DNA from 4 places in the Halomonas alkalicola genome. Region 3 is predicted to be linked to each of the others. Evidence: predicted binding sites of a transcription regulator. Region 3 holds the regulator's gene; each other region holds the start of a gene.
What was found. Region 3 encodes FNR, which switches genes on or off when oxygen is low (the NO sensors DNR and NnrR bind a similar motif). Its sites were predicted from a motif close to TTGATNTANATCAA; they were not measured.
Positions count from the first base shown of each region.

Region 1: a site for FNR is predicted at 2,671-2,684, ahead of B6N23_RS01660 (cytochrome-c peroxidase). Genes of this name have one in related genera too.
Region 2: a site for FNR is predicted at 2,255-2,268, ahead of B6N23_RS01685 (cytochrome ubiquinol oxidase subunit I). Genes of this name have one in related genera too.
Region 4: a site for FNR is predicted at 4,876-4,889, ahead of B6N23_RS15495 (OmpW/AlkL family protein). Genes of this name have one in related genera too.

Region 1 covers NZ_CP131913.1:343,938-350,978, reverse strand. The annotation lists gene cydC (thiol reductant ABC exporter subunit CydC) at 1-397, shown strand, start outside; gene B6N23_RS01665 (adenosine deaminase) at 476-1,471, shown strand; gene B6N23_RS01660 (cytochrome-c peroxidase) at 1,553-2,542, opposite strand; gene msrP (protein-methionine-sulfoxide reductase catalytic subunit MsrP) at 2,778-3,755, shown strand; gene msrQ (protein-methionine-sulfoxide reductase heme-binding subunit MsrQ) at 3,771-4,376, shown strand; gene B6N23_RS01645 (c-type cytochrome) at 4,373-4,717, shown strand; gene B6N23_RS01640 (NCS2 family permease) at 4,783-6,153, opposite strand; gene guaD (guanine deaminase) at 6,298-7,041, opposite strand, start outside.
Region 2 covers NZ_CP131913.1:354,432-361,472, forward strand. The annotation lists gene cydB (cytochrome d ubiquinol oxidase subunit II) at 1-600, opposite strand, end outside; gene B6N23_RS01685 (cytochrome ubiquinol oxidase subunit I) at 604-2,022, opposite strand; gene B6N23_RS01690 (calcium/sodium antiporter) at 2,411-3,391, opposite strand; gene B6N23_RS01695 (paraquat-inducible protein A) at 3,590-4,963, shown strand; gene pqiB (intermembrane transport protein PqiB) at 4,960-6,633, shown strand; gene B6N23_RS01705 (PqiC family protein) at 6,695-7,041, shown strand, end outside.
Region 3 covers NZ_CP131913.1:1,439,357-1,446,397, forward strand. The annotation lists gene B6N23_RS06835 (heavy metal translocating P-type ATPase) at 1-846, shown strand, start outside; gene ccoS (cbb3-type cytochrome oxidase assembly protein CcoS) at 843-1,073, shown strand; gene B6N23_RS06845 (sulfite exporter TauE/SafE family protein) at 1,073-1,771, shown strand; gene hemN (oxygen-independent coproporphyrinogen III oxidase) at 1,933-3,255, shown strand; gene fnr (fumarate/nitrate reduction transcriptional regulator Fnr) at 3,353-4,096, shown strand; gene ttcA (tRNA 2-thiocytidine(32) synthetase TtcA) at 4,211-5,140, opposite strand; gene B6N23_RS06865 (3'-5' exonuclease) at 5,224-5,850, opposite strand; gene B6N23_RS06870 (putative nucleotidyltransferase substrate binding domain-containing protein) at 5,917-7,041, opposite strand, start outside.
Region 4 covers NZ_CP131913.1:3,289,557-3,296,597, forward strand. The annotation lists gene B6N23_RS15465 (SanA/YdcF family protein) at 1-328, shown strand, start outside; gene B6N23_RS15470 (hypothetical protein) at 418-861, opposite strand; gene rimK (30S ribosomal protein S6--L-glutamate ligase) at 974-1,882, opposite strand; gene B6N23_RS15480 (ATP-dependent zinc protease family protein) at 1,923-2,360, opposite strand; gene B6N23_RS15485 (DUF3549 family protein) at 2,386-3,411, opposite strand; gene B6N23_RS15490 (YqcC family protein) at 3,698-4,030, shown strand; gene B6N23_RS15495 (OmpW/AlkL family protein) at 4,114-4,776, opposite strand; gene B6N23_RS15500 (OmpW/AlkL family protein) at 4,990-5,583, opposite strand; gene B6N23_RS15505 (hypothetical protein) at 5,863-6,159, shown strand; gene putP (sodium/proline symporter PutP) at 6,261-7,041, opposite strand, start outside.

The DNA.
Region 1 (7,041 bases), 1.1 Mb from region 3:
GGCCGACGACGATGCCCTGTGGCGCGCGCTGGCCTGGGTGGGCCTCGAGGCCTGGGTCCGAGGCCTTGCCGAGGGGCTCGACACCCGGGTGGGCGAGGGTGGCCAGCGCCTCTCGGGGGGGCAGGCGCGCCGCCTGGCGCTGGCACGCCTACACCTGCGCGACCCGTCGCTGGTGATTCTCGATGAACCCTTCGCGGGCCTGGATGCCGATACCGCCACGGCACTCGCCGCACGGCTCGACGCCTGGCTTGCCGGGCGCAGCGTGCTCTACCTGGTGCACCAGCTCGACGGCGGTCCCTTCCAGCCGCCGGGCATCGATCGGACGCTGACGCTGGTCGAGGGGCAGCTGGCGAGTGAGGGCGCGGGGAGACCGCCACCGGTACCTGGGGCGGGATAGCGGGCGTGGAAACTCAGGCTTTGCGCAGAGTCGGTGTCTATATCAGGATGAGAGCAACGCCCCCGGACGAGACGAGCCATGCATGACTTCCTCAAGCGGCTGCCCAAGGTCGAGCTGCACCTGCACATCGAAGGTTCCCTGGAACCCGAGCTGATGTTTGCCCTCGCCGAGCGCAACGGCGTGGCGCTGCCCTACGCCTCGGTGGAGGAGGCCCGGGCTGCTTATGACTTCACCGACCTGCAGTCCTTCCTCGACCTTTACTACCAGGGCATGAGCGTGCTGCGCACCGCCGAGGACTTTCACGACCTGGCCATGGACTACTTCCGGCGCGCCCACGCCGAGGGGGTGGTGCATGTGGAGATGCACTTCGACCCCCAGGCCCACCGGGTGCGCGGCATCGAGCTGCCCGTGGTGATGGAAGGGCTCTCCCTGGCCCGGCGCCATGCCGAGCGGGAGCTGGGCCTCTCCACGGCGCTGATCATGGCCTTCCTGCGCGACCGCGATGCCAGCGAGGCGATGGCGGTGCTGGAAGAGGCCGCCCCTTACTGGGAGATGCTCGATGCCGTGGGGCTGGACAGCGCCGAGCGCGGCAACCCGCCCTCGAAGTTCACCGAGGTGTTCGAGCGGGCGGCGCGGCTGGGGATTCCGCGAGTGGCGCATGCCGGGGAGGAGGGGCCGCCCGAGTACATCCGCGAGGCACTGGATCTGCTCGACGTCTGCCGCATCGACCACGGGGTGCGCTGCCTGGAGGACCCCGAGCTGGTGGCGCGGCTGCGCGACGAGGGCGTGGTGCTCACCGTCTGCCCGCTCTCCAACGTGCGTCTCAAGGTGGTGGAGCGACTCGAGGCGCATCCGCTGCCGCAGCTGCTGGAGGCAGGCTTGAGGATCACCCTCAACTCCGACGACCCGGCCTACTTCGGCGGCGGGATGCTCGACAACTACCTGGCCTGCCAGCGCGCCTTCGGCTGGGACGAGGCCACCTTCATCCAACTGGCGGGCACCGCCATCGAGGCCGCCTTCGTCAGCGACCAGCGCCGTCTGGCGCTCCGTCGCCGGCTCGCCGATAGCGTGTGACGCCATTCGGGGCCCACAACGAACCCCCCCCCGGCGAGCCGGGGGGCGGTGCTGTCATGCTCCTGCGGTCAGGCGCTGTGGTTACGGCAGGGCCGGTATCTCGAGGGCGGGCATCTCGCCGGTCAGGGTGTGCAGGAAGGCGGTGATGTCGGCGATGGTCTGCTCCTCGAACTCGCGACCCAACATCTCGCTGCCCATGATGGCCACGGCCTCCTCCAGGGTCTCGGTGGCGCCGTTGTTCATGTAGGGGTAGGTCACGCCCACATTGCGCAGGGTCGGGGTGCGGAAGCGGTACATGTCCGCCTCGTTGCCGGTGACCTCGTAGCGGCCCACGTCGGTAGAGCCCGGCACCTGGATGCGGTGGAAGTTGCTGTCGGTCAGCGCCGGGCCGCTGTGGCAGGCGATGCAGCCGTTGTCCACGAAGGCCACCATGCCGTCCTTCTCCTGCTGGTTCAGGGCGCCGATGTCGCCGCGCAGGTAGCGGTCGAAGGGGGAGTTCGGGGTGTTCAGGGTGCGCTGGAAGCTGGCGAGTGCCTGGGCCAGGTTGTCGGCGTTGATCGGATCATCGTCGCCCGGGAAGGCTTCGGCGAACTTCTCCTGGTAGAGGTCAAACTCGGTCAGACGCTCCAGGGCGCTGTCCAGGTCCATGGCCATCTCGACGTCGGCCTCGATGGGGCCGAGGGCCTGGCCTTCCAGATCGGGCTCGCGGCCATCCCAGAACTGGGAGCCCAGGAAGCCGGAGTTCAGCACGGTGGGGGTGTTGCGCTCACCGATCTGGCCGTCATGGCCGGTGGCGCGGGGAATGCGGTCCGCCCAGCCCAGCGCCGGGTTGTGGCAGGTGGCACAGCTGATCACGCCGCTGGAGGAGATCCGCGGCTCGAAGAACAGGAACTTGCCGAGCTCGACCTTCTCCGGAGTCAGTGAGTTAGCGGCCGGAATCGGCGGGAAGTGGGGCAGCGGTTCGAAGCGGTTGCGGTAGTCGCCGAGACCGTCGTCGGCCATGGCCGGTGCGGCGATGGCGATAGCGGAGCCCATGGCGATGGCCGAGGCCAGCAGGCGTTGTTTGATCATGGTCGTTCCCCTCGTGGTGATGAGCCGGGTCAGTCGCATTGGCTAACTTGCGCTTAACCTTCTGTAGGCACAGTGCGTTACTGCATCTCGCTAATCAACCCAGTAAAACCGTCGGAAAACGACCAACCTTGAGCCACGTCAAGTTTTGACAATGGTTCACCTTGCTGGCTGGACGCCTCCCGGCTTTTTCGGGAAGCTGTGAGCTTTCTCGACCCTGCGGAGGAGGTCACCGGCCATGACCCGCTATCGCTATCCCGCCATTCCCGAGTCCGAGGTGACGCCCCGCGAGCTCTTCGAGCGGAGGCGCCGCTTTCTCAAGGGCACGCTCCGGGGCGGGGCGGCCCTGGGCGCGGCCGCCCTGGCCCCGGGGTTGCTGTTCTCGCCTGCCGCCCACGCCTGGCGCGAGGGACTCGAAGCGCGCCTCGAGGGAGAGCTGCCGAGCCAGGCGCTCGCCGGCGATGAGTCGCTGACCGAGTTCCGCGACGCCACCACCTACAACAACTTCTACGAGTTCGGCACCCGCAAGAGCGACCCGGAGGTCTACGCCCACCGGCTTGTCACCGATCCCTGGTCGGTCACCATCGAGGGCGAGGTGGAGAAGCCCGGCACCTTCGCCCTGGAGGATATCCTCGCCGACCAGAAGCTGGAGGAGCGCATCTACCGGCTGCGCTGCGTGGAGGCCTGGTCCATGGTAATTCCCTGGATCGGCTTCCCGCTGGCCGAGCTGCTCAAGCGCCATGCGCCCACCTCGCGGGCGAAGTACGTGGTCTTCGAGTCGATCCTCGACCCCGACAACCTGCGCGGTCAGCGCCGCTCCATCATCGAGTGGCCCTACCGGGAGGCGCTGCGCATCGACGAGGCGATGCACCCGCTGACGCTGATGGCGGTGGGCATGTACGGCGAGGTGATGCCCAACCAGAACGGTGCGCCGATCCGGCTGGTGGTGCCTTGGAAGTACGGCTTCAAGAGCATCAAGTCGGTGGTGAAGATACGCCTGGTGGAGGAGCAGCCCACCACCTCCTGGATCGACCAGAACCCGGAAGAGTACGGCTTCTACGCCAATGTGAATCCCGAGGTGGACCATCCACGCTGGTCCCAGGCCCGCGAACGGCGCATCGGCGAGAGCGGTCGTCGAGAGACGCTGATGTTCAACGGTTACGCCGACGAGGTCGCCGAGCTCTACGCCGGCATGGACCTGAACAAGTACTTCTGACTCCAGGGAAACCCGATGCTGGATGCGTCACAGCGAATCCTCGCCTTCCGCCTGCTGGTGCTGGCCGCCGGTACCTTGCCCGCGGTGTGGCTGGCCTGGCAGTGGTTCTTCGGCGACCTGGGGGCGGTGCCCGCCGAGGCGGTGGTCCACTTCACCGGCCGCACCGGCCTGACCCTGCTGGTGGCGACCATCGCCTTCAGCCCGGCCTTTCGCTTCACCGGCTGGATCGGCTTCATGATCGCCCGCCGGCAGATCGGCCTGTGGGCCTTCGTCTGGCTGGTGGCTCACATGCTGGCCTGGATGGGCCTCGACCAGTACTGGGACTGGCCCTGGATCCGTCGCGAGATGGTAGAGCTGCCCTACATCCGTTATGGCGCCGCGGCGCTGTTGCTGCTGGTACCGCTGGCGCTCACCTCCTTCCGCTACACGCAGAAGGCCATGGGCTACACTGCCTGGCACTGGCTCCACCGCCTGGTCTATGTGTCCGCGGCCCTGGGGGTGGTGCACCTGTGGGTCCTTACCCGCGCCGACTACCTGATGGCCACGAGCTTCGCGGTCGCCGTGGCGGCCCTGGCGCTGTTCCGGGTGGTGGATGCGTTGATCGGGAGACGATCACAATGAACAGTCATAGTCGCTGGGGAGTGGGGCTTTGCTCGGTGCTGATGCTGTCCGGGGCCGCCTTCGCCGAGAAGAATGACGAGGCGATGATCGACCTGGCCTGGGAGAGCGGCTGCTTCAACTGCCACGACCTGGACAAGCCCCTGCTGGGGCCGGCCTGGCGCGACGTGGCCGAGCGCTATCGGGACGACGACGAGGCGCTCTCGCGTCTGGTGGTCACGGTGCGCGACGGCGGCAGCGGCAACTGGGGCGAGGAGCGCATGACCCCCAACCGCCGCGCCGCCGAGGAGGAGATCGAGCGCCTGGTGAGCTGGCTGCTCAGCCTCGACGCCCGCGAGGACTAGGAGCCCCGCCTCGACCCCGCCGGGAGCGGGAGCGGGGGCGAGGCCACGGCCTGTCGTGTGTCGGCCTAGTGGGTCGTGGCGAGCATCACCACGCTCAGCGCCGCCGAGATCCACATGGCGGGGCGGATCGCCTGCATCCGGCCGGTGAACACCTTGATCAGCACGAAGCTGAGGAAGCCGAAGGCGATCCCCAGGGTGATCGAGTAGGTCAGCGGCATCAGGATGATCGCCAGGAAGGCCGGGAAGGCCTCGTCATAGCGATTCCAGTCGATCTTGCCGATGGGCGAGAGCATGAAGAGCCCCACCAGCACCAGGGCCGGCGCCGTGGCGATGCTCGGCACCAGCGAGAGCAGCGGCGAGAGGAACAGGAAGGGCAGGAAGAGCAGGGCGATCACCACCGCCACCAGCCCCGTGCGCCCGCCCTGGGCCACGCCCGCGCCGGATTCGATGATGGTCTGGGCCGCACTGGTGCCCAGCGGTGCGGCGATCATCGAGGCGAAGGCGTCCACCGTCATGGAGCGCTTGAGGTTGCGGGGGTTGCCGTCCTTGTCCTTGAGGTCCGCCGACTCCGACAGCGCCATGAAGCAGGAGAGCGCATCGAAGAAGTTGGTGAAGAGCATCACGAAGATGAAGGGCAGGTAGGCGACCTTGAGGGCGCCCCAGATATCCACCTGCATCACCGCGCTGAAGTCGGGCCAGGCGGCCAGCCCGCTCCACTCCACCATTACCTCGCCGCCCCACAGGCGCCCCATGGGCGTGGCCAGCAGGGTGGTGAGCGCAATCCCCAGGATCAGGGCGCCGTTGAAGCGCAGGATCACCAGGATGGCGGTGGCCATCATGCCCAGGAAGAAGATCCCCAGCGCCGGGTCGAAGCTGCCCAGCGTCACCAGAGTGGCATCGCTGCCGACGATGAAGCCGGCGTTCTTCAGGCCGATGAAGGTGATGAAGAGTCCGATGCCGCAGGTGATGGCATAGCGCAGCGAGGGCGGAATCGCCTCGATGATCGCCTTGCGCACGTTGAACATGGCCAGGATCGCGAACATCACGCCGGACCAGAACACGCAGCCCAGCGCCACCTCCCACGAGAGCCCCGCACCCTGCACCAGGGTGTAGGTGAACAGGGCGTTCATGCCCATGCCGGGGGCCACCAGGATGGGGTTGCGGGCATAGAGACCCATGGCCAGGCTGCTCATGAAGCTGATCAGCACCGTGGCCGAGAGGGCGGCGGAGAAGGGAATGCCGGCGTCGGAGAGGATCGCCGGGTTGACCACGATGATGTACATCGAGGCAAGGAAGGTGGCCATGCCGGCCAGCACCTCGGTGCGCAGGGTGGAGCCGCGGCGGCTGACCCCGAAGTAGCGGTCGAGCCAGTGTCCTTCCGTTGACGATGTCGGCTTGAGTGACTCGCCTGACAGGGAGGCATTGTTGGTGTCCATGAGAACCCCGTTGTTGTTGTGGGTTTCTGACCATATGGTCAACTATGGGCCGCAGTTGGCCCGCTGGCGATGGCCCTCCATGCGCGGAGGGCCGTCGTGTCAGGTGCGCTTAGTGTGGTGATGGTGAATGGGCGGCACGCCCGCTCAGGAGCGGCGGTGCTGCAGGCGCCCTCCGGCCCAGGTCTCGGCCACGCTGCGATCGTCGCCAAGCATCATCAGCGCGAAGAGCGTCTCGCCGAACGTGCGGCAGCGCGCGGTGCGCCGCGCCAGCAGCGGGGTCGCTGCGGGGTCGAGCACCACGAAGTCGGCGTCCATGCCCGGCGCCAGGCGGCCGATGCGATCGCTCAAGGACAGGGCCCGGGCGTTGCCTAGGGTCAGGCCATGGAAGCCCTGCCAGGCGGTGAGGGGCTGGCCGCGCAGCTGGCCGACCTGGTAGGCGGCCTTCAGGGTGGCAAGCCCCGAGAGGTCGGTACCGCCGCCCACGTCGCTGGCGAAGGTCACGCCCAGCCCCATCTCGCGGGCTGCCTGGCGGTCGAAGAGGCCGCTGCCCAGAAAGAGGTTGGAGCTCGGGCAGAAGGCGAGGTTGGCGCCGCGCTCGGCCAGGCGTGCGCGCATCTCCTGGTCCAGGTGGATGCCGTGGGCGAAGGTGCTGCGCGGCCCCACCAGGCCCGAGGCCTCGTAGACCGCGAGGTAGTCGCGGCTGCCGGGGAAGAGCTCCGCCACCCAGTCCAGCTCGCCGGTGTTCTCGGCCAGGTGGGTCTGCAGCCAGAGGCTCGGGTCGTTTCTCAGGATGGCGCCGGTGGCGTCGAGCTGGGCCCTGGTGGAGGTGGGCGCGAAGCGCGGGGTGAGGCTGTAGCCGAGCCGCCCCTTGCCGTGCCAGTCGCCGAT
Region 2 (7,041 bases), 1.1 Mb from region 3:
CAGCAGCAGCACCGGCGTGATGCGGTAGGCCCACGCCTGGACATGCCCCTCGGACTTGAGGATCAGCCAGGTGGCGCCGAGCAGCGCATAGCCGGCCATCAGGCTGATGCCCGTCAGGATGGTGAAGGGCGTCAGCCAGTCCAGAGCGCCGCCCACGTAGGTGAAGTCCTCCACGGCGAAGCCCTGGATATAGGCCCCTACCACGGCGCCCTGGGCAAAGGCGGCCACCGCCGAGCCCCAGCAGAAGGCACGGTTCCACCAGTGCCGGTTGCGCCGCGACTTGAAGCGGAACTCGAAGGCCACGCCCCGGAAGATCAGGCCGGCCAGCATCAGGAAGACCCCGATGTAGAGCGCCGGGAGAAACACCGAGTAGACCAGCGGAAAGGCGCCGAGCAGGCCGGCACCGCCCAGCACCAGCCAGGTCTCGTTGCCGTCCCAGACCGGGGCCACGGAGTTCATCATCACGTCCCGGGAGGCCTCGTCCGGAGCGAAGGGGTAGAGAATCCCCAAGCCCAGGTCGAAGCCGTCCATCACCACGTACATGATCACCCCGAAGCCGATGATCAGCGCCCAGATCAATGAAAGATCAAACATCTCCATGGCCTATCTCCTCCAGGTGGGCGAGGCGTCATGCTCGAAGGGGGTATGGGCGGCGGAAAGCGGGCGCTTGGGGCGGTGCACCTCGCCCTCCACGCTGTCGCGCTCGTCCTCGGGCAGCATGCCCTGGCGCACCACTCGGGTGAGGTAGTAGACCCCGGCCCAGAACACCACTGCGTAGACCGCCACGTAGCCCACCAGGGTGAAGAGCGCCATGCCGCCGGTGAGCGACGGCGTGAGCCCCTCGGCATGGCTCAGCATGCCGTAGACCAGCCAGGGGGCGCGGCCCACCTCGGTGACGATCCAGCCCGCCAGCACCGCGATGAAGGGGGTCACGCTCATCAGCCGCAGCGTCTGCAGGAAGCCGCGGTGTTCGTAGAGCCGCCCGCCGCGGCGCAGCCAGAGCCCGGCGAGGGCGACGCCGATCATCACAAAGCCCAGGCCCACCATGACACGGAACGCCCAGAAGACGATCCACACCGGCGGCTGCTCCTCCGGGGGTACCTCGCTGATGCCGGGCACCACGCCGGCCGGGTCATGCTTGAGGATCACGCTGGCCAGGCTCGGGATGCCGATCTCGAAGCGGTTGGTCTGGGCCTCCTGGTCGGGAATCGCGAAAAGCAGCAGCGGGACATTGCCGCGGGTCTCCCAGTTGCCCTCCATGGCCGCCACCTTGGTGGGCTGGTGCTCCAGGGTATTGAGGCCGTGGAAGTCGCCGACCACCGCCTGAGTGGGGGTCAGCACCAGCAGCAGCCACAGGCACATGGAGAGGGCCCGGCGGTTGGCCTCCACGTCACGCCGGATCAGCAGGTACCAGGCGCTGACCCCGGCCACCACGAAGGCACCGGTCAGGAAGGAGGCCATCACCATATGGGCGAAGCGCCAGCCGAAAGAGGGGTTGAAGATCGCCTCGCTCCAGGAGAGCACCCGGAAGCTGCCGTCGATGAGCTCTACCCCCGCGGGGGTCTGCATCCAGCTGTTGGCCGAGAGGATCCAGAACGATGAGATGAAGGTACCGAAGGCGACCATGCAGGCCGCGAAGAGATGCACCCCCTGGGGCACCTTGCCGCGGCCGAAGAGCAGCACGCCGAGGAAGGCCGCCTCCAGGAAAAAGGCCGTGACCACCTCATAGCTGAGCATGGGCCCGAGGAAGTTGGCCGAGGCGTAGGAGAAGTTGCTCCAGTTGGTGCCGAACTGGAAGGACATCACGATGCCCGACACCACCCCCATGCCGAAGACCACAGCGAAGACCTTGGTCCAGAAGAGGGCCAGACGATCCCAGACGGGGTTCTCGGTCCGATAGAAGAGCCCGTGCAGCAGGGCGATATAGGACGCCAGCCCGATGGTGAAGACCGGGAAGATGGCGTGAAAGGAGACCACGAAGGCGAATTGCAATCGTGACAACAGCAGGGGATCCAGTTCCATGACGCATGCCTCGATACGGGATATTGAGTCGAGCATGTCGCAAGGGATGCGGGCGCACCTAACGGTGCTTGTTATGCCTCTGACGCCGTCGCGGCGCCATGACGCACTCCACCTGGACACCAGGTCAATGCCGGCACGCAGACGAAAATCGCGCGACCGGAAAGGGAATCGATGACCTTTATTGATGCATTTTCATTGAGTCATCCATACCGACCGCCATAATGCCGAAAAGTTGATCTGGATCAGGCGTGTCCCATTGTCGCACTGCCTGTCTCGACCTCGGCTCCCTCCCAAGAGACGGATGCAGGAGCCCGTCGCCGGGCCTCGTTCCGGCCTCGGCTTCTGCCCTCGCTGGGGGCTGCGACCCAGCGGCACGCCCCCGCGGCAACTAGCCTGTGCCGCCCAGTACCAGACGCACCAGCCAGGCCGTATAGGTGAGGTACATGGCCAGCAGCACCCCGCCTTCCAGGCGGATGATGCGCCCCGCCCGGCCGCGCCAGCCAAGGGCGAAGACCGCCATCAGCACGGTCATGGCCGCCATCAGGCTCCAGTCGCGCAGCAGCACCTCGGCACCGACCTGGATGGGGTGGATCACCGCGGCGAGCCCCACCACTCCCAGGGTATTGAACAGGTTCGAGCCCACCACGTTGCCGAGCACCAGGTCGTGCTCGCGACGCCGCAGGGCGCTGATGGAAGAGGCGAGCTCGGGCAGTGAGGTGCCCACCGCCACCACGGTCAGGCCGATGATCAGGTCGCTGACGCCGAGGCCCTGAGCGATGGCCACCGCCCCCCACACCAGAATGCGCGAGCTGACCACCAGCAGCACCAGGCCGATGCCGGTCCAGGCCAGGGCGGCGCCCAGCGACATCGGGTGCTCCGCCAGGCTCTCCTCGGTATCGGCGCCCAGGGCGTCGGCGCCTTCGCGGCGGGCACGGAAGATGCTCACGCCGATGAAGAGCGCCAGCAGCGCCAGCAGCAGCGCCCCCTCCAGCCGCCCCACCACGCCGCCCCACATCAGCAGCGCCGAGAGCAGGGTCGCCGCCCCCAGGATGGGCATCTCGCGGCGCACCACCCTGGAGTGCACCGCCAGGGGCGAGATCAGCGCCACCAGGCCGAGGATCAGGCCGATATTGGCGATGTTGGAACCGTAGGCGTTGCCCAGCGCCAGGCCGGGATTGCCCTGCCCCGCCGCCAGCGCCGAGACCACGAGCTCCGGCGCCGAGGTGCCGAAGCCGATCACCAGCATGCCGATCAGCAGCGGCGAGACACCGAAACGGGCGGAGGATGCCGCCGCTCCGTCGACGAAGCGCTCGGCGCTCCACACCAGCAGGACCAGGCCTGCCACCACCGCTACTGCAGGAAGGATCATCGTGTTGCCTCAGCCACATTCAGGAGTGCATGTTTCTCTATGGTACGCATTGCGTCAACGTGTCACACTTTTGTCCGAGACCCATCGCCCAGGGCCGAGAGTGTAGGCCCCCTACCGCCCCGGGTGAAGCCCGGCACCGTGCCGTCAGCAGGAGTGACCACGCCCTTGGCCCAGCGCCCCCTTCGCCTTCTGGATCGCATGCCCTCGTTGCCCACCGAGGCCCCGAGGGTCGATCGCACGCCGCCCGAATCCCGGGCGCGGCGACGCCTGCGCGCCTGCCAGGAGTGCGACTGGGTGGTCGCCCTCCCCCCGCTGCGCGGCGGCGAACAGGCCGACTGCCCGCGCTGCGGGCACACGCTGGTCAAGCGCCACCTGCGGCCAGCCCAGCGCAGCATGGCGCTGGCGCTATCGGCCCTGCTGGCGCTGGCCATGGCGCTCTCCTTTCCCTTCATCAGCTTCAGCGTGGGCGGCGTGGGCAACCGCATCGAGCTCTCCCAGACCGCCACCACCCTGATCGGCTTTCATCAACCGGTGGTGGCCGGCGCAGTGATCCTCACCATCATCGTGCTGCCGGCGGTCTACCTGCTGGGAGTGATCTGGCTGCAGCTCGGCCTGCTGCGCGATGACCCGCTGCCCGCCAGCCGCGCCATCGCCCGCTCCCTGGCCCAGCTCAACCCCTGGATGATGGCCGATGTCTTCATCATTGGCGCCCTGGTCAGCCTGATCAAGGTCGCCGGCATGGCCCAGATCGAGCTGGGGGTCTCCTTCTGGGCCTTCTGCGCCTTTGCCCTGCTGCTGCTCTTCACCACCCAGTCCATCGATGCCGACTGGATGTGGTTCTCCCTGGCCGGCGAGCCCCGGGCTCCGGAGGGCACCCGCACTGGCGAGACCGCCGCCCCCCAGAGACTGGCCGGCTGCGGCACCTGCGGCCTGATCGGTCGCCTGGATGAACGAGGGCGCGGGCGCTGCCGACGCTGCGGCGACCGTCTGCGCGCCCGACTGCCCCACAGCCTGCAGCGCACCTGGGCCCTGCTCGCCGCCGCCACGGTGATGTACATTCCCGCCAACGTCTACCCGATCATGACCACCACCAGCCTCGGCCACACGAGCCCCTCGACCATCATCGGCGGCGTGGTGGAGCTGGTCCAGTTAGGCTCCTGGCCGGTGGCCGCGGTGATCTTCATCGCCAGCGTCATCGTGCCGGTGGGCAAGCTGGTGGCGCTGGCCTGGCTCTGCCTGGTGGTGAGCCGCAGCAGCGAGCTCAATGCCGCCGTGCGTACCCGGCTCTACCGGCTCACCGAATTCATCGGCCGCTGGTCGATGATCGACATCTTCGTGGTGGCGATCCTGGTGGCGCTGATCCGTGCCGGCTCGCTGATGTCGATCACCCCTGGGCCCGCCGCCCTGGCCTTCGGCGCCGTGGTGGTGATCACCATGCTGGCGGCCATGACCTTCGACCCGCGGCTGCTCTGGGATGCCCCGCTGCCCCGCGATGACCGCCGACGAACCCCAGAGGGCACGCACCCGGCGCCCCACGTCACCCGCCAGGATTCACAAGGAAATACCGGATGAGCGATACCCCCCGCGGCGAGGCCGCGCCCGACCAGGACCTGCACCGGGCCAAGCCCTCTCCCCAGGCCCGCTTCTCGCCGATCTGGATCGTGCCCATCGTGGCCATCCTGATCGGCCTGTGGCTGGTCTATGACAACTACCGCAGCCGCGGCCCCCAGGTGACCCTGGTGATGGCCAACGCCGAGGGGATCGAGGCCGGCAGCACCCTCATCAAGACCCGCAACGTCCAGGTGGGCCGCGTGGAGCGGGTGCAGCTCTCCGAGGACCTGTCGACGGCGGTGATCACCGCCCGCATGAGCCCCGACACCGACGCCATGCTGGTCGAGGACAGCCGCTTCTGGGTGGTCAAGCCCCGCGTGGGCCGCGAGGGGATCAGCGGGCTGGGCACGGTGCTCTCCGGCGCCTTCATCCAGCTCGAGCCGGGCGGCAGTGAAGTCGCCTCCCGGGAGTTCCAGGTCAGCGACCAGCCGCCGGTGGCCCCGGCGGGGGCGGCTGGCCTGCGCATCAACCTGGTCAGCCAGCTCGGCAACTCGCTTCGGGTCGGTGACCCGGTCACCTACCAGGGCTATACCGTGGGCCGCGTCGAGGACGCCCTCTTCGATGCCCAGACCCGGCGCATGCAGCACCGCATCTTCATCGAGGCGCCCTACGACACCCTGGTCACCGACAGCACCCGCTTCTGGTCGGCCAGCGGCATCGACCTGCGCCTCGACTCCGAGGGCTTTCGGGTCAACGTGGAGTCCTTCGAGGCGCTGCTGGGGGGCGGCGTCACCTTCGGGGTGCCGGAGGACCTGCCGCTGGGCGGCCCGGTGGAGCCCGACGTCACCTTCAACCTCTATCCCGACGAGGACAGCGCCCGCCAGGGCACCTTCAACCGCTACCTGGAGTACGTGCTGCTGGTGGACGACTCGGTGCGCGGCCTCTCCCGAGGGGCGCCGGTGGAGTTCCGCGGCGTGCGCATCGGCACCGTGGCGGCGGTCCCCTGGAACTTCAACGCCCCCCAGCCCGAGGGCCGCACCGGCTTCTCCATCCCGGTGCTGATCCGCATCGAGCCGCAGCGACTGGGCATCGAGAACCAGGACGTCGTGCTCTCCGAATGGCGCGAGCGCTTCGACCGCCTGTTCGGCGTGGGGCTGCGCGCCAGCCTGAAGAGCGGCAACCTGCTCACCGGGGCGCTGTTCGTCGACCTCAACTTCAACAGCGACCTGGCCGGCCAGCACGTGGCCGAGACCTTCGCCGACAAGACGGTCTTCCCCACGGTCGCCGGCGGCTTTGCGCTGATCGAGGCTCAGGTGACCGAGCTGCTGGCCAAGCTCAATGACCTGGAGGTGGAGCCGCTGCTGGCCGGCCTCGATCGCAACCTGGCCGCCTCCGAGGCGATGCTGGGTGAGGTGCGCGAGCTCTCCGCCTCGCTCAACGCCCTGCTGGCGGACCCGGGCACCCGGGAGGTGCCGGCCAACCTCAACGCCACCCTGGTGGAGCTGCGCGAGACCCTGCAGGGGGTTTCGCCCGGCTCCAGCGCCTACCAGGAGCTGACCGGCGCCGTGGAGCGCCTTGAGCGGCTGATGCGGGACCTCCAGCCGGTGGCACGCACCCTCTCCGACAACCCCCGCGCCCTGCTCTTCGACAGCCTGGAGACCGAGGACCCCATGCCCCGGGCCCCGCGGTGAGTACGATGGCGACTGACGGCGACTGTCGGCACAAGACGCCCCTCGACAAGGAGACGAGACGATGACGAGGCGATGGATGCTGGCCGCCCTGGCGGCCCTTACGGTGACGGCGGGGCTCGCCGGCTGCGCCAGCTCGAGCCCCCAACCTGCGCGCTATACCCTGCCCGAGGCGGCAGGCTCGGCGGCCGGCGCCGAGGCGACTCACCTGCTGCTGCTGCGCCCGCCGCGTCTGGCCCACTATCTGGACGTGGACGGCCTGGTGATGCAGGTGGATGACATTACCCTGGTGGAGGCCCGCGGCCATCAGTGGGCCGAGGCCCTGGGCCGCCAGCTCGAGCGCGGCCTGCGCCTGCGCCTGGCCGCCCGGCTGCCCGATACCCGGGTGATGCTGGACGAGGCCGGCGTGCG
Region 3 (7,041 bases):
GCGGCCGCCCTGGAGGCGCGTTCGGAGCACCCCATCGCCCGGGCCTTCCATCCCTACCGGCTGGCCACGGTGCACGCCACCGAGGTGGCCAGCCGCACCGGCCAGGGCCTCGAGGGCACCCTCGACGGCCGCCGCTGGCGGCTCGGCAAGGCCGAGTTCGCCGCCCCGGACGCGACGCCAAGAGCCCCCGGCGGGGGGCAGTGGCTGCTGCTCGCCGAAGAGGGCGAGCCCCGGGCCTGGTTCGCCCTGCAGGACAGGATCCGCGAGGATGCCGCCGACACCGTGGCAGCGCTCAAGGCGCTGGGCCTTGCGGTCGAGCTGCTCTCCGGCGATACCCCAGAGGCCGCCGGCGACCTCGCCCGGCGCCTCGATATCCCCACCTGGCGCGGCGGCGCCAGCCCCGAGGAGAAGCTTGAGCGCATCCGCGAGTGCCAGGCCGCGGGCGAGAAGGTCGCCATGGTCGGGGACGGCATCAACGACGTGCCGGTGCTGGCCGGTGCCGACGTGGCCATCGCCATGAACGGCGCCACCGACCTGGCACGCACCAGCGCCGATGCCATCCTGCTGAGCCCGCGCCTGTCACGCATCGTCGAGGCGGTCGAGATCAGCCGCGCCACCCGCCGGGTGATGCGCCAGAACATGATCTGGTCGGTGTGCTACAACTTCACCGCCATGCCCATCGCCGCCGTGGGGCTGGTGCCCCCCTGGCTGGCCGCCATGGGCATGTCGGCCAGCTCCCTGGTGGTGGTGGGCAACGCCCTGCGCCTCAACCGCTTCCGCAGCCGTGCCATGCCTGCCGCCCCGCTGCCGACGCCATCCCCTGAACCGAGCCGGGTGACCCCATGAGCATTCTCTACCTGCTGATCCCGCTGTCGCTGACCCTGCTGGGCCTGGCCGTCTGGGCCTTCTTCTGGGCGGTCAAGCATGACCAGTTCGAGGACCTGGAGGGCCCCGCCCACCGCATCCTCTTCGACGAGGACGAGAACGACCTTCCCCCCGAGGAGCGCCAGCGCCGCCGCGAGGCCCGCGAGCGCGCCGCGCAGGAACGCCGCGACGCCGACCCGGAGCCCTGATGGACCCCACCGGTCTCGGCCTGCCGCCCCTCGCGGCGGCCTTCGTCTTCGGCCTGCTGGGGGGCGCCCACTGCATCGGCATGTGCGGCGGCATCATGAGTGCCCTGACCTTCGCCGTGCCCCCCAGCATGCGTTCCCCTGCTCGCCTCGCGGGCCTGCTGCTGGGCTACAACCTGGGGCGCATCGGAAGCTACATGGTGGCCGGCGCCCTGGTCGCCACCCTCGGCACCCTGCTCAGCCTCACCCCCGGCATGCGCCTCGTCCTGCAGGGCCTTGCCGCGCTGATGCTGATCCTGATGGCGCTCTATATCGCCGACTGGTGGAAGGGGCTGCTGCGGGTCGAGGCGCTGGGCAGGCGCCTCTGGCGCCATCTGGAGCCGGTGGGCCGGCGGCTGATGCCGGTGGTGAGGGCGCCCCAGGCCGTGGCGCTCGGCGCGGTGTGGGGCTGGCTGCCCTGTGGGCTGGTCTACTCGATGCTGGCCTGGAGCCTGGCCATGGCCGACCCGCTCAAGGGGGCCGCCCTGATGGGCGCCTTCGGCCTCGGCACACTGCCGGCGCTGCTCGCCACCGGCCTGGCGGCGCGCCAGCTGGGGGGGCTGATTCGTCACCGGGCCACCCGCAACATCGCCGCGCTGTCGATCATCGCCTTCGCCCTGTGGCAGCTGTGGCTGATGCTGCCCGCTCAGGGTCACGGCTGATTCGGCACTATTCCACGCCGGATTGACGCAGCTCAACGCCGCCGGCGTCTAGCCGCCCTAGCATGGAGAGCACATCCATAGCCGGGAGCGCCGTCATGCCCGTTCAGGCGAAACGCAACGATCGCGCCGGGCCATCCTGGACTGCCGGAGGCAGGCCCTCGATGCAGTACCATGACCACGACGGATCGCACTACCTCACCTACCCCGACGCCGCCCGCCTGGCGACGGGGGACGGCCCCGCGGCGCTGACCCGGGCCCTGGCCGAGCGCTCCCCCGGCGCGCCGCTGGCGCTGCACGTGCGCCTGCCCTTCTGCCGGCAGGCCTGTCGCTTCTGCGCCTCCCAGCGGGTGCCCTCACGGGACAGCCGCCAGGCCGACCCCTACCTCACGCGGCTCGACCGCGAGATGGTGCTGGTGAGCCGCCTGCTGGGCCGCCTCCCGGCCGTGCAGCGCCTGCACTGGGGCGGCGGTGCCCCCGCCTTCCTCTCGCTGGACCAGATGGGCGACCTGTTCGACCGCCTCGACGCCCGCTTCGGGCTGTCCGGCGCCCGAGGGCGCGACTTCAGCATCGAGATCGACCCCCGCGAGGCCGATGTCTTCACCCTGCGCCACCTTCAGGCGCTGGGCTTCAACCGCCTGAGCCTCGGCGTCCAGGAGCTCGACCTGCGCGTCCAGAAGGCGATCAACCGGGTCCAGCCCCGGGTGCTGACCGAGTCCCTGGTGGACGAGGCCGAACGCCTCGGCTTCCACTCCCTCAACCTCGACCTGATCGTGGGCCTGCCGCTGCAGACCCCCCGGGGCTTCGGCGAAACCGTGGAGCAGGTGATCGCCATGACCCCGGCGCGCATCACCCTGCGCCGCTACGCCCACCTGCCGGAGCGCTACCGCCCCCAGCGCGAGATCGACGCCGAGGATCTGCCCGACGCCGCCACCCGGCTGGCGATCCTCGAGGCGGCTCGCGAGCGGCTAGATGACGCCGGCTACGTGCACATCGGGCTCGGCCAGTTTGCCCGCCCCGATGACAGCCTGGCCCAGGCCCTGGGGGAGGGTCGCCTGGCCCGCGGCCTGCAGGGCTACACCCACTACCCGCCCGGCGACCAGCTCGGCCTCGGGGTCGCCGCCCTCAGCCGGGTCGGCGATACCCTGGCCCGCAACGCCCTGAGCCTGGCCGACTACGAGGCGGCGCTGGACGCCAGCCAGCTGCCCGCCAGCGCCGGCTACCGGCTGGACGCGGTCGAACGCCTGCACCGGGATGCCATCGAGGCGCTCGCCTGTCGCCGCGAGCTGGATCTGGCCGCACTCTCGCAGGCCCATGGGCTCGACGCCGGCGCGGCCCTGGCCGGTGCCCTCGAGCGCCTCGCCCCCTTCTGCCGGGCGGGGCTGCTCGAGCGCCACGGCCAGTGCCTGCGGGTAACCCCCGACGGGCTCTGGGGCCTGACCCACCTGCTCGCCGCCTTCGATCCCCAGGCCACCCCGGTGGCGTAAGCCAGGCCGGGCGGGCCTACCTCCTTGGAGGTGGTTTGCCCTGCCCGAAGTTTCCTCCATAATGGTCGACATGATCATGATCAAGGAGGAGGCGGCCATGCCCGATAGCCTGACCGGACGGCGGCGCTCTGTACTGCACGAGACTCGCTGCCAGACCTGCAGCCTGAGTTCGCTCTGCCTGCCGCTGGCCCTCGAGGTTCAGGACATGGACCAGTTCGACGCCATCATCCGACGGCGCGCGCCCCTCAAGAAGGGAGAGACCCTGTTCCGCCAGGACAGCCCCTTCACCAGCGTCTATGCGGTGCGCTCGGGCAGCCTCAAGCAGGTGACCACCGAGGGCAGCGGCGACGACCAGCTAACCAACTTCTACCTGCCCAGCGAACTGGTGGGGCTGGACGGCATCGACGAGGAGCAGTATCCCGGCACGGTCGTGGCCCTGGAGACCACCACCGTGTGCGAGATCCCCTTCGATCGCCTGGACCAGCTGTCGGAGTCCCTCCCCGAGCTACGCGGCCAGCTCTATCGCAGCATGAGCAAGGAGCTGCGCGACGACCGCCGCATGATGCGCCTGCTCTCTCGCAAGACTGCCGACCAGCGCCTGGCCAGCTTCTTCACCAGCCTCTCCGACCGCTTCCGCCGGCGCGGCTACTCCCCCTACAGCTTCCGGCTCTCCATGTCCCGGGCCGATATCGGCAACTACCTGGGCCTGGCGGTGGAGACCGTCAGTCGCATCCTGGGCCGCTTCCAGAGCCAGGGCCTGGTGGAGGTCTCGGGCCGCGAGGTGCATATCCTCGACCTGGAGTCGCTGATCCAGGTCGCCGAGGAGGAAGGGGCCAAGTAGCACCGAGCCGCCTGGCCTTAACCCCTCACGTAGAAACCCCCATCGGGCGAGTGCCCGATGGGGGTTTCTGGTTTTCGAGCCATGAGTTCCCGAGCCCTGGCGCCGGCGTCGGGGCTACTCGTTCAGCAGTTCGATGCGGCTGGCCTGCCGCCGCGCCTGCGCCTCCTCGAGCCCGGCGAAGTCGAACAGCTCGCGGTCGGCCAGCTGCGACGGTGCCACGTTGGTCACCGCCTTGAACATGCTCTCCAGGCGCCCGGGGTGCTTCTTCTCCCATTCGGCGAGCATCTCCTTGACCACCTGGCGCTGCAGGTTGGGCTGGGAACCGCACAGGTTGCAGGGGATGATCGGGAAAGCCATCAGCCGGGCAAACTCGGCGATATCCGCCTCGCGGCAGTAGGCCAGCGGGCGGATCAGGATGTTCTTGCCGTCGTCGGAGAGCAGCTTGGGGGGCATGGCCTTGAGGCTGCCGCCGAAGAAGAGGTTGAGGAACAGCGTCTCGAGGATGTCCTCGCGATGGTGGCCCAGGGCAATCTTGGTGGCGCCGATCTCCTCGGCGAAGCCGTAGAGGGAGCCGCGGCGCAGCCGCGAGCAGAGCGCGCAGGTGGTCTTGCCCTCCGGCGTCTTCTCCTTGACCACCGAGTAGGTGTCGCGCTCGAGGATATGGTACTCGACGCCGATGGACTCGAGGTACTCGGGCAGCACCTGCTCGGGGAAACCGGGCTGCTTCTGGTCGAGGTTGACCGCCACCAGCGAGAAGTCGATCGGGGCGTTGCGCTGCAGGCTGCGCAGGATCGAGAGCAGGGTGTAGCTGTCCTTGCCGCCGGAGAGGCAGACCATCACTCGGTCGCCCTCGTGGATCATGCCGTAGTCGATGATGGCGTTACCGACCTGGCGGCGCAGGCGCTTCTGGAGCTTGTTGAACTCGCGCCTGCCCCGCGCATCCAGGGCATCGAGGAGCGGCGAGGGGGCCTCCTGCTGCGGGGAGCCCCCGGCGGGGGCCTCGGCGTCGGTGTCGCGGGGGTCGAAGATCACGGCGTCTTGCATGTCGGTCGGCGCTGCCAGTGCGGGCAAAAATGACGGGCGCCCATCCTACCATCGCCGGCGACGTCAGGCGACGCCGTCACGCCTCAGGCGTCGCCCCGCAGGGCGCTGGTCTCGCGCTCCAGGCGCAGGAAGATCAGCGCCGTGGTCACCGCATCCCCCAGCGCCGTATGGCGCCCCATCACCGGCACGTCCAGCAGCTCGGCCACCTTCTCGAAGCGCGGCGCCGACTCCACCTCGGGGTGGCGGCGGCGCAGGCGGCGCAGATAGTGCTGGGCCACGTCGATGGTGGCGTTGGGCAGCTCGAAGCCGACGCGCGGGCGCAGCTCGCGATTGAGGATCGCCAGGTCGAAGTCCAGGTGCCAGCCCACCAGCGGGCGATTGCCGACGAAGTCGAGCAGGCGCTCCAGCGCCTCGTCCACCGCCATGCCGCCCTCCAGGTCGATGCCGCGCAGGCCGTGAATGCGGATCGAATCGCCACACAGCGAGGCCGGGCGCGCCAGGCGCAGGTCCAGGGATTCGCTGGTCAGCACCCGGTCGCCACGCACCTTGACGGCGGCGATGGAGACCAGCTCCGCGCTGCGCGTATCAAGCCCGGTGGTCTCGGTATCGATGACCACCATCTCGTCACCGGTATAGGGGTGGAAGAGCCAGGCGTAGTCGCCGTTGGCGTGCCGTCTTCGGTCGGCAGCGCGCCGCAGGACCTTGAGCATGAGGGGTCTCCTGTTGTGATTGTCGTTCCTTCGTGCATCGTCATGCCTTCGTGCAGCCTCGGGCCGTCACGAATACTCCAGATGAAAGCGGTGCGAGAGGCGCTGCTTGAAGTCCTTGACGATATGCAGCGCCTCGCGCAGCAGGTCGCGCTCCAGCGAGGAGAGCTCCTGTACCACCACGCGGTCGGGCTTGCGCTCGCCACCGCTGTCCAGATGGGCGAGCTGCTGCTTGAGGCGCAGCTCGGTGAACAGCGACAGCGCCTCGCCGAGGTCCTCGGCGAAGCGCGGCTCCAGGCGGCCGTCCGCCGCCAGGGCATCCAGCCGCTCCAGGGTGGAGGTCGGCCGGATGCGCCGCTCCAGGGCCATCACCCGCACCCCGTGAACGATGGGGAAGATGCCGCCCTTCTTGATGTCGATGCCATGCTGGGGCCGCTTGAGCGAGCCGAACAGGGTCAGCGGCGTGGAGAAGCGCAGGATGGTGCGGGCGAAGTAGGAGAGCAGCAGCTCGTCGCCGGAGCAGCGCGCGAACAGCTCGTCACGCACCCGGTCGAGCAGGGCCGGGTTACCGGCCACCGCATGGGAGTCGAGCATGATCGCCAGCTTCATCAGGCTGTCGCCGTCCCGCTTCTCGGCCCAGCGGGCGATGCGCTCGCGCCACTGGGTCACGGTGCCGACCCACTCGGGGTTGGAGACCATGATGTTGCCGGGACAGGGCGGGTAGCCCAGCTCGATCAGGGTCTCGGTGAGCCGCTGCATCTGCTCGGCGCAGCCGGGCCACTCCAGGTCGTCGGTCAGGATCAGGCCGTTGTCCTGGTCGGTCTTGAGGATCTGCTCGCCGCGCCCCTCGCTGCCCATCACCATCAGGCAGCTGTCGCGGTGGTAGCGTTCGTCGACCAGGAAGCCCCAGGCCTTGTGCATGATCCGTCCGTTGAGCGCCGCCAGCAGGCCCATGGCGAAGCGCAGCTTGACCCCCTGGGCCATCAGCGCCTTGACCAGCTCGGGCGTGCGGCGACTGGCGGCGGCCAGGGCCTCGAGGCTCTCGGCCTGCTCGACCTGCAGGCTGACCACGTAGCTGCGGCTCGAGAAGTAGCTGAGCACGTCGGTGAGCTCGACGACCCCCACCGGCACCCCCTTCTCCACCACCACCACCCGCTCCACCTTGTGGCGGGTCATCACCACCAGCGCCTCGAA
Region 4 (7,041 bases), 1.8 Mb from region 3:
GTTCGGCGTCGAGCAGGCGCTGCTGATCACCCAGGCCTGGCACCTGCCAAGGGCGCTGTTCATCGCCGATGCGCTGGGGCTGGAGGTCACCGGCTGTGCGGTGCCATCGCCCTCGCGCAGGGTGAGTGGCGAGTGGCGTCTGCAGGCGCGGGAGTGGGTGGCGCGGGTGGCCACCCTGGGGGATCTCTATGTGTGGGGACGCGAGCCCTACTTCCTGGGACCGCTGGAGCCGCTGGAGATTGCCCCGCGCTCCTGGGAAGCCTGGCTGTTCACTGCCGACGGCGAGGCTCCCGCGGAAGACGATGGCATCACCGGCGAGGGCGGCTGACGGGGAGGGGCGAAAAATGAACGGCGCGAAAGGTGAAGGGCCCCGAAGGTGAGGGGCCCTGAAGGTGCGGTGAAGCTGAGGCGCCGGGCTCAGCGCCGGCGCGGCTTTTGCTGGGCGTAGAGTTCGCGGATCAGCGCCCGGCAGCCCTTCCAGCACTCCTCGATCACCGGCTCGATGGCATCGGGCAGGGGATGGGTATAGAGGGTCGAGAGGGCCTGCATCAGCACCCGCTCCTGCTCGAGGAGCTCGCCGATCACCACCTGGCTCTCGTTGCCGACGAAGCTCTTCAGCCGGCTCCACAGCCACATGTAGTCGTCGCGCTCCACGTCGGCATCGCGGGGCAGCATGTTGAGATGCTTGCGTGACAGCTCCTGAAGCTCGCGCATCGACCGGCTCCTGGCCTCGTTGTGAGGCTTCAGGGTGTCACGCAGGGCTGGGCGCAGGCGCTCCAGATTGTCCTGGAAATAGTCGATGCTGTCGGCCAGCGCCTCCAGGGCGCTGTCCATCGCCACCTGGCGATTGTCGAGAAACATGAGCGGTCACCTCCTCCGGTGACGCAGATTGTGGCCGGGGAAACACTGTTTTACTACCCCCGGGAAGGAATAAATATCCCCCTATTGGGCCTGGCCGGCGGCGTTCTGGCAATTACCCCTTGGGTTTAGGCGGTGCCTTGCGGTTGGGGGCGGCATTCTTCTCGATATGCTCGATGATCAGGCCGGCGATGTCCTTGCCGGTGGCGGTCTCGATGCCCTGCAGGCCGGGGGAGGAGTTGACCTCCATGATCACCGGGCCGTGGTTGGAGCGCAGCAGGTCGACGCCTGCCACTCGCAGGCCCATGGCCTTGGCGGCGCGGATCGCCGTGGAGCGCTCCTCCGGCGTGATGCGGATCACGCTGGCGGTGCCGGCGCGGTGCAGGTTGGAGCGGAACTCGCCCTCGGCGGCCTGGCGCTTCATGGCCGCCACCACCTTGTCGCCGATCACGAAGCAGCGGATATCGGCGCCGCGGGCCTCCTTGATGTACTCCTGCACCATGATGTTGGCCTTCATGCCCATGAAGGCCTGGATCACGCTCTCGGCGGCCTGGTTGGTCTCCGCCAGCACCACGCCGATGCCCTGGGTGCCCTCCAGCAGCTTGATGACCAGCGGGGCTCCCTTGACCATGGTGATCAGGTCGGGGATGTCGTCGGGCGAGTGGGCGAAGCCGGTGATCGGCAGGCCCAGCCCCTTGCGGGAGAGCAGCTGCAGCGAGCGCAGCTTGTCCCGGGAGCGGGTGATGGCCACCGAGTCGTTGATCACGTAGGTGCCCATCATCTCGAACTGGCGCAGCACGGCGCAGCCGTAGAAGGTCACCGAGGCGCCGATGCGCGGGATCACCGCGTCGAAGGGCTCGAGCTCCTCGCCCTTGAGGTGGATCGAGGGGTGGTGGGCGGCGATGCTCATGTAGCAGCGCAGGGTATCCACCACCCGGATGCTGTGGCCCCGCTGTTCGGCGGCTTCCACCAGGCGGCGGGTGGAGTAGAGATTGCGGTTGCGTGACAGCAGCGCGATATGCATCGAGGGGCTCCAGTGGCCGGGGGGCGGGGTGGCGTTCGCTTCAGGGTTCGCCGTGCAGGAAGGCGGCGCCGGGCGCCACCAGCAGACGGCGCAGGGCGCGGCGGCCCAGCAGCATGGGGTGGCGCATGTTGCGGCGGTCGGTCAGGGTCAGCTCCACCGGAAACTCCAGGTCGCCCAGGCGCATGGTGGTGCGGATCACATAGCGCCACTCCTCCTGGCCGTTGGAGCTGCGCACCTTGCGGCGGTCATGCAGGTGCATGCGGAACACGTGGGGCGGCGTGTGCGGGCCGCCGCTGCGCGTCGTGAAGCTGACCCACAGGTGGCCGTCCTCCTCGAAGGATTCGATGTCCTCGGCGTGCAGCGCCGAGGTGCGCGCGCCGCTGTCGGCCTTGGCGCACAGGGTCAGGTGCATCTCCGGCAGTTCCACCATCTCGCGACGGCCGATCACCGCCTTGGGGGTGTAGGGCAGTTCTCTCATGCTCATGGGAATCCTTGCAGGCCTGTCAGCGGGTCAGGGCGGCCAGCCGGCGGCCGATCGGGCTCTCCGGGGCGGCCTCGCGCAGGGTCATCAGCACCGGCAGCCGCAGCCGCGGCACCAGCGCGAGGTCGCGGGCCACGCTCATGAAGTCGGCGGCCTCGCAGGCGGCCAGCCGTCCGAGAAAGTTGGGCAGCCGCTCAGCATCCTCCAGGTGGCGCCAGCCGCGCCCGGCCATGGCCGCCAGCAGGTCGGGGCCGCAGGCGTCGTCATCGGCCAGCAGCTCGTCGTACCAGGCCCCGGCCAGCTCGCCCTCGGCGCCGGCCACGGCGCGCACGCAGGCGGAGAATACTTCGATGTCGCCGGCCCGGGCCGCCGCCTCACCGCGGTTGCGCAGTGCCCGGACAAGGCCAACCCCGATGGCCACATGTTCCAGACAGTAGCACAGCGAGGTGAGCACTTCGTGGGGCAGCTCGGGCAGCCGGGTGGCCAGCCGGGCCTGCTCATCGGCGTCCATGCGCACGACGAAGTCCGCCAGCCCCTGCAGGCCCAGGGCCTGCCAGTCGATGGCCTGCTGGCCGCTCAGGTAGGCCTCCACCGGCTCCAGGTGCTGGCTGGCCGGCAGGTCCAGGTCGAGGCTGGCGCGGGCATGCAGCAGGGCCTGGAAGGGCAGCGAGGGAGTGAAGGCCAGCGGGTTGTCCTTCATCAGGTTGTCCACCGCCTCGCCGTCCTCGCGCCCGACGCTTTGCACGCTGCGCCCCAGGGTCTCCAGCAGGCGCTGCAGGAAGGCGTCGCGGGGCGCCGGCACCAGCTGGCCCTGTTCGTCCAGGGGCAGGGCGAGGAACCAGATGACCGGCTCGGGCATGTCACCCAGGCGGAACACCAGGCCGAGACGCGCCTGGCCCTGCCAGGGGGCCGGCCAGGCCTGCTCGCCCGCCTCGAAGGCCGCCAGGGTCGCCATCTCGCAGGGCTCGACGCGTCTGCCCAGATGGTAGAGCCGTACCGCGGCGCCGCTGCGCACGAAGAAGTCATGTAAGGTGTTGATGGGCTGCATGCTCTCTCCCGTCGTCGAACCGTGCACTCTACCTTGGTCGTGCCTTGCTGTCAGCAGCTTCGGGGCGGCCGGGAGGGGGTGGCTGGTCAATTCTTGAACGATGCGCGGCGAGGCCCGTGAGACGTGGCCCCTGGACGCCTTTCCAGAGTTTATCCACAGCCCCGTTCAGGAAAACTGTGAACTGTGCACAACGCCGGGTGTTACGCCCGGCGATGAGCGTGCGGCGGGGTGGTCGGGGAGGGAGCCGGTGGGGATAATGGCGGCTCATGCACCAGAGGACGTCACCATGAGCGTACATCAGGAGCTGGCGGCGGCCCTGCGCGAGCTGGAAGCCACCATGCGCGCCACCGACCAGTGGCGAATGGCCCGGCCAGACCCCATCGCTTTCGAGAGCGTCGAGCCCTTCTGTGCCGACACCATGTCGCTGCCCCAGTGGCTGCGCTTCGTCTTCATCGTGCGCCTGGAGGCGCTGGTGGAGGCGCGGGCACCGATGCCGGCGAAGTGCGAGGTGGCCCCCGCCGTGGAGGCGTGGCTGGCCCAGTCCGGGGCCGGGGCCAGCGAGCGGCAGATGATCAGCCAGGCGGTGGCGCAGATCGACCGGCTGGTCACCGAGGGCTGAGCCGGCGCGATGCCCTTCCCGACCAACGCAGGAGGCCCGCCATTGGCGGGCCTCCTGCATTTCGCGTGAGTGGCGCGGGGCGATCAGAAGCGGTAGCTGAGACCGCCCATGATGACCCAGGGGTCGACCTTGACACTGCCGACGTCCACGCCTTCGACCTTGGCGTCAGAGTCGATGTCGATATACCAGGCGGCGGCGTTGAGCGCCCAGTTGTCGTTGATCAGCAGGTCGACGCCCACCTGGCCGGCGGCACCCCAGGAGTCGTCGAGATCCAGATCGAGTGCGGTGCCATCAGCGAGAGCAACTTCTTCGCTCGAGAAGCGGGTGTAGTTGATGCCCACGCCGACGTAGGGCTGCACGCTGGCCGCGGTGCCGCCCAGCGGGTAGTACTGCACGGTCAGGGTCGGCGGCAGATGCTTGGTGGAGCCGGAGGCCGCACCGTCACCCAGGGTGAAACTGTGCTTGAACTGTTCTGCGGCCAGCAGCTCCACGCCGATCTTGTCGTGGAAGCGATAGCCCAGGGTAAAGGCGAAGCGGGTATCGTCATCAACGTCGGTACCTACGATGGCGCCATCACCCAGCAGTGGGCTGAGGTCAAGATCACCGTTATCACTCTTGGGCTCGACCTTGGCGACGCCGAAGCGGGTAAAGAAGTCGCCCGCGCCGTAGGCCAGGGCCTGGGTGCTGGTGGTAAAGGCGGCGGCGGCCAGGCCGGCGGCCAGCAGGGTGGGGAGGTGCTTGCGCATGGGGCGGCTCCTTGACGTTCCGGTTTCAGCGTTGTCGTACAGGCACTCTCTGGCCTGTTGGGGTTAAGGCAATTTTAATCAGGCCGCCTCGGGGCTTTCTTGACGCCGGTCAAGTGGTGCTGCGATGCACAAGGGTGAGAGGCAAAAAAAGACGCCGCCGGGCTGGGCCCGGCGGCGTCTCTGGTTGCCGCACGCGTCATGCCATGGACGGCATCAGAAGCGCAGGGTCACACCGCCGCCGATGGTCATCGGGTCCATCTTGGCGGTGCCGACGCGCTCGCCGTCCACGGAGATGCGCGAATCCACGTCGGCGTAGTTGGCGAAGCCGTTGAGCATCAGGTTCTCGGTGATGGCGAGGTCCACGCCCACCTGGCCCACGGCGCCATAGCTGCGGCGGGCGTCGACGCCTTCCGGCTCGCCGGAGAAGCGGGTGTAGTTGAGGCCGGCGCCCACATAGGGCTGGACGCGGGAGTCCATGCCGCCCGGGGGGTAGTAGTTGACCAGCAGGTTGACCGGCATCCGGTCGATGCTGCCGGCAAAGCCATCACCCGCGATCTCATGCTCGATCTTCTCGGAGCTGTTCAGCTCCACGCCGATGTTGTCGTGGAACAGGTAGCCGGCACCGAAGGTGAAGCCGGTCTCGCCGCTGCTGACCCCGTCGGCGGCGCCGTTGTCGGAGCGGGTGTCGGACTTGGCGAAGCCGCCGCGTACGAAGGTGTCGCCGGCGCTGTAGGCCAAGGCGGCCTGGCTGGCGAAGGCGCAGCTGGCGGCGATGGCGGCGGCGGTGATCAGTCGAGTGGTACGCATGGTCAGGGATCCTCCTGTTGCTTCACGCTAGGGCCGGGCCGGAATGTCCGGTGGCCTATGACAAAGGTATTATAGGAAACAGTGTTTCCAAATGTCCCGTAGCAAGTCGTCAAGAATTGTGAAAATCGTTATCACGCAGCAGGGGCGGGGGCTGAAGGAGAAGAGAGGGAGTCGTCGAGAGGGGCGCTGCAGTAGGAACCGTGGCGATGTGGCATTCGTGATTCGCGCATCGGCGGCAAATCGTCTTGACTGATGGGAGGCCGCTCGGGAGGAACAGTCATGCCTATTGTACTGGGTGTCGGACAGGCCCGCTGGGAGCCCTGGCTCTCACTGCTGGGGGCGGCAGGGCTGGCGGTCTGGCTGCTGCTGCAGCCGGCATTGATCCAGGGACTGCCATTCATGCTGAGGCTGCCGGCCATCCTGCTCGGGCTGTGGGCCCTGGGCGCCGCCTTCCTGCGCCCGCTGGCGCTGCAGGCCCCGCGCCGCCGGGGTCATCGGCTGCTGTCGCCGCCCTGGAGCCTGGTGGCGCTCGCGCTGTTTGCCCTGCTGCTTGTGGGAAGAGCGTTGCTGGCCTGAGCCTTTCCCCCGCCCCTGCTTTTAGGTCACGCCGGAATGCAGAAAGCCGCCCCGTGGGGCGGCTTTCCGGTTCAGGGTGGCAGGGGACAGGCCCCCGGCACTCAGGTGCGGTCGAAGGTGTCGAAGTCGGCGGTGATGGCGTCCGTCGGCTCCTCGGTGGCCAGGCTCGCCGCCACGATGGCGATATAGGCGAAGATCACCCCGGGCACGATCTCGTAGAGGTCGAAGATCCCACCGGAGAGCTCGGCCCACACCACTACGGTGATGCCGCCCACCACGATGCCGGCCAGGGCGCCCCACTTGTTCATGCGGCGCCAGTAGAGCGACATGATCAGCGCCGGGCCGAAGGCGGCACCGAAGCCGGCCCAGGCGTAGGCGACCAGGTCCAGCACGGTGGCATGGGGGTTGAGCGCCAGCAGGTAGGCCAGCACGGCGATGCCGATCACCGCGAAGCGGCCCACCCACACCAGCTCGGACTGCGAGGCCTCCTTGCGGAAGATCGCCTTGTAGAAGTCGTCGGTCAGCGCCGAGGAGGAGACCAGCAGCTGGGAGTCGGCGGTGGACATGATGGCGGCCAGGATGGCGGCCAGCAGGATACCGGCGATCACCGGATGGAAGATCAGGTTGACCATCACCATGAACACCGTCTCGCCGTCGGCCAGGTCGCGCTGCACGAAGCCCACGCCGAGCAGGCCCACGGCGATGGAGCTGACCAGCGCGATGGCGGTCCAGCTCACCGCGATGCGGCGGGCGGCGGGGATGTCACGGTCGCTGCGGATGGCGGCGAAGCGGGCCAGGATATGGGGCTGGCCGAAGTAGCCGAGGCCCCAGGCCAGGGAGCTGACGATGCCGATGACGGAGAGTGCCTCGCCGGTGGAGGCG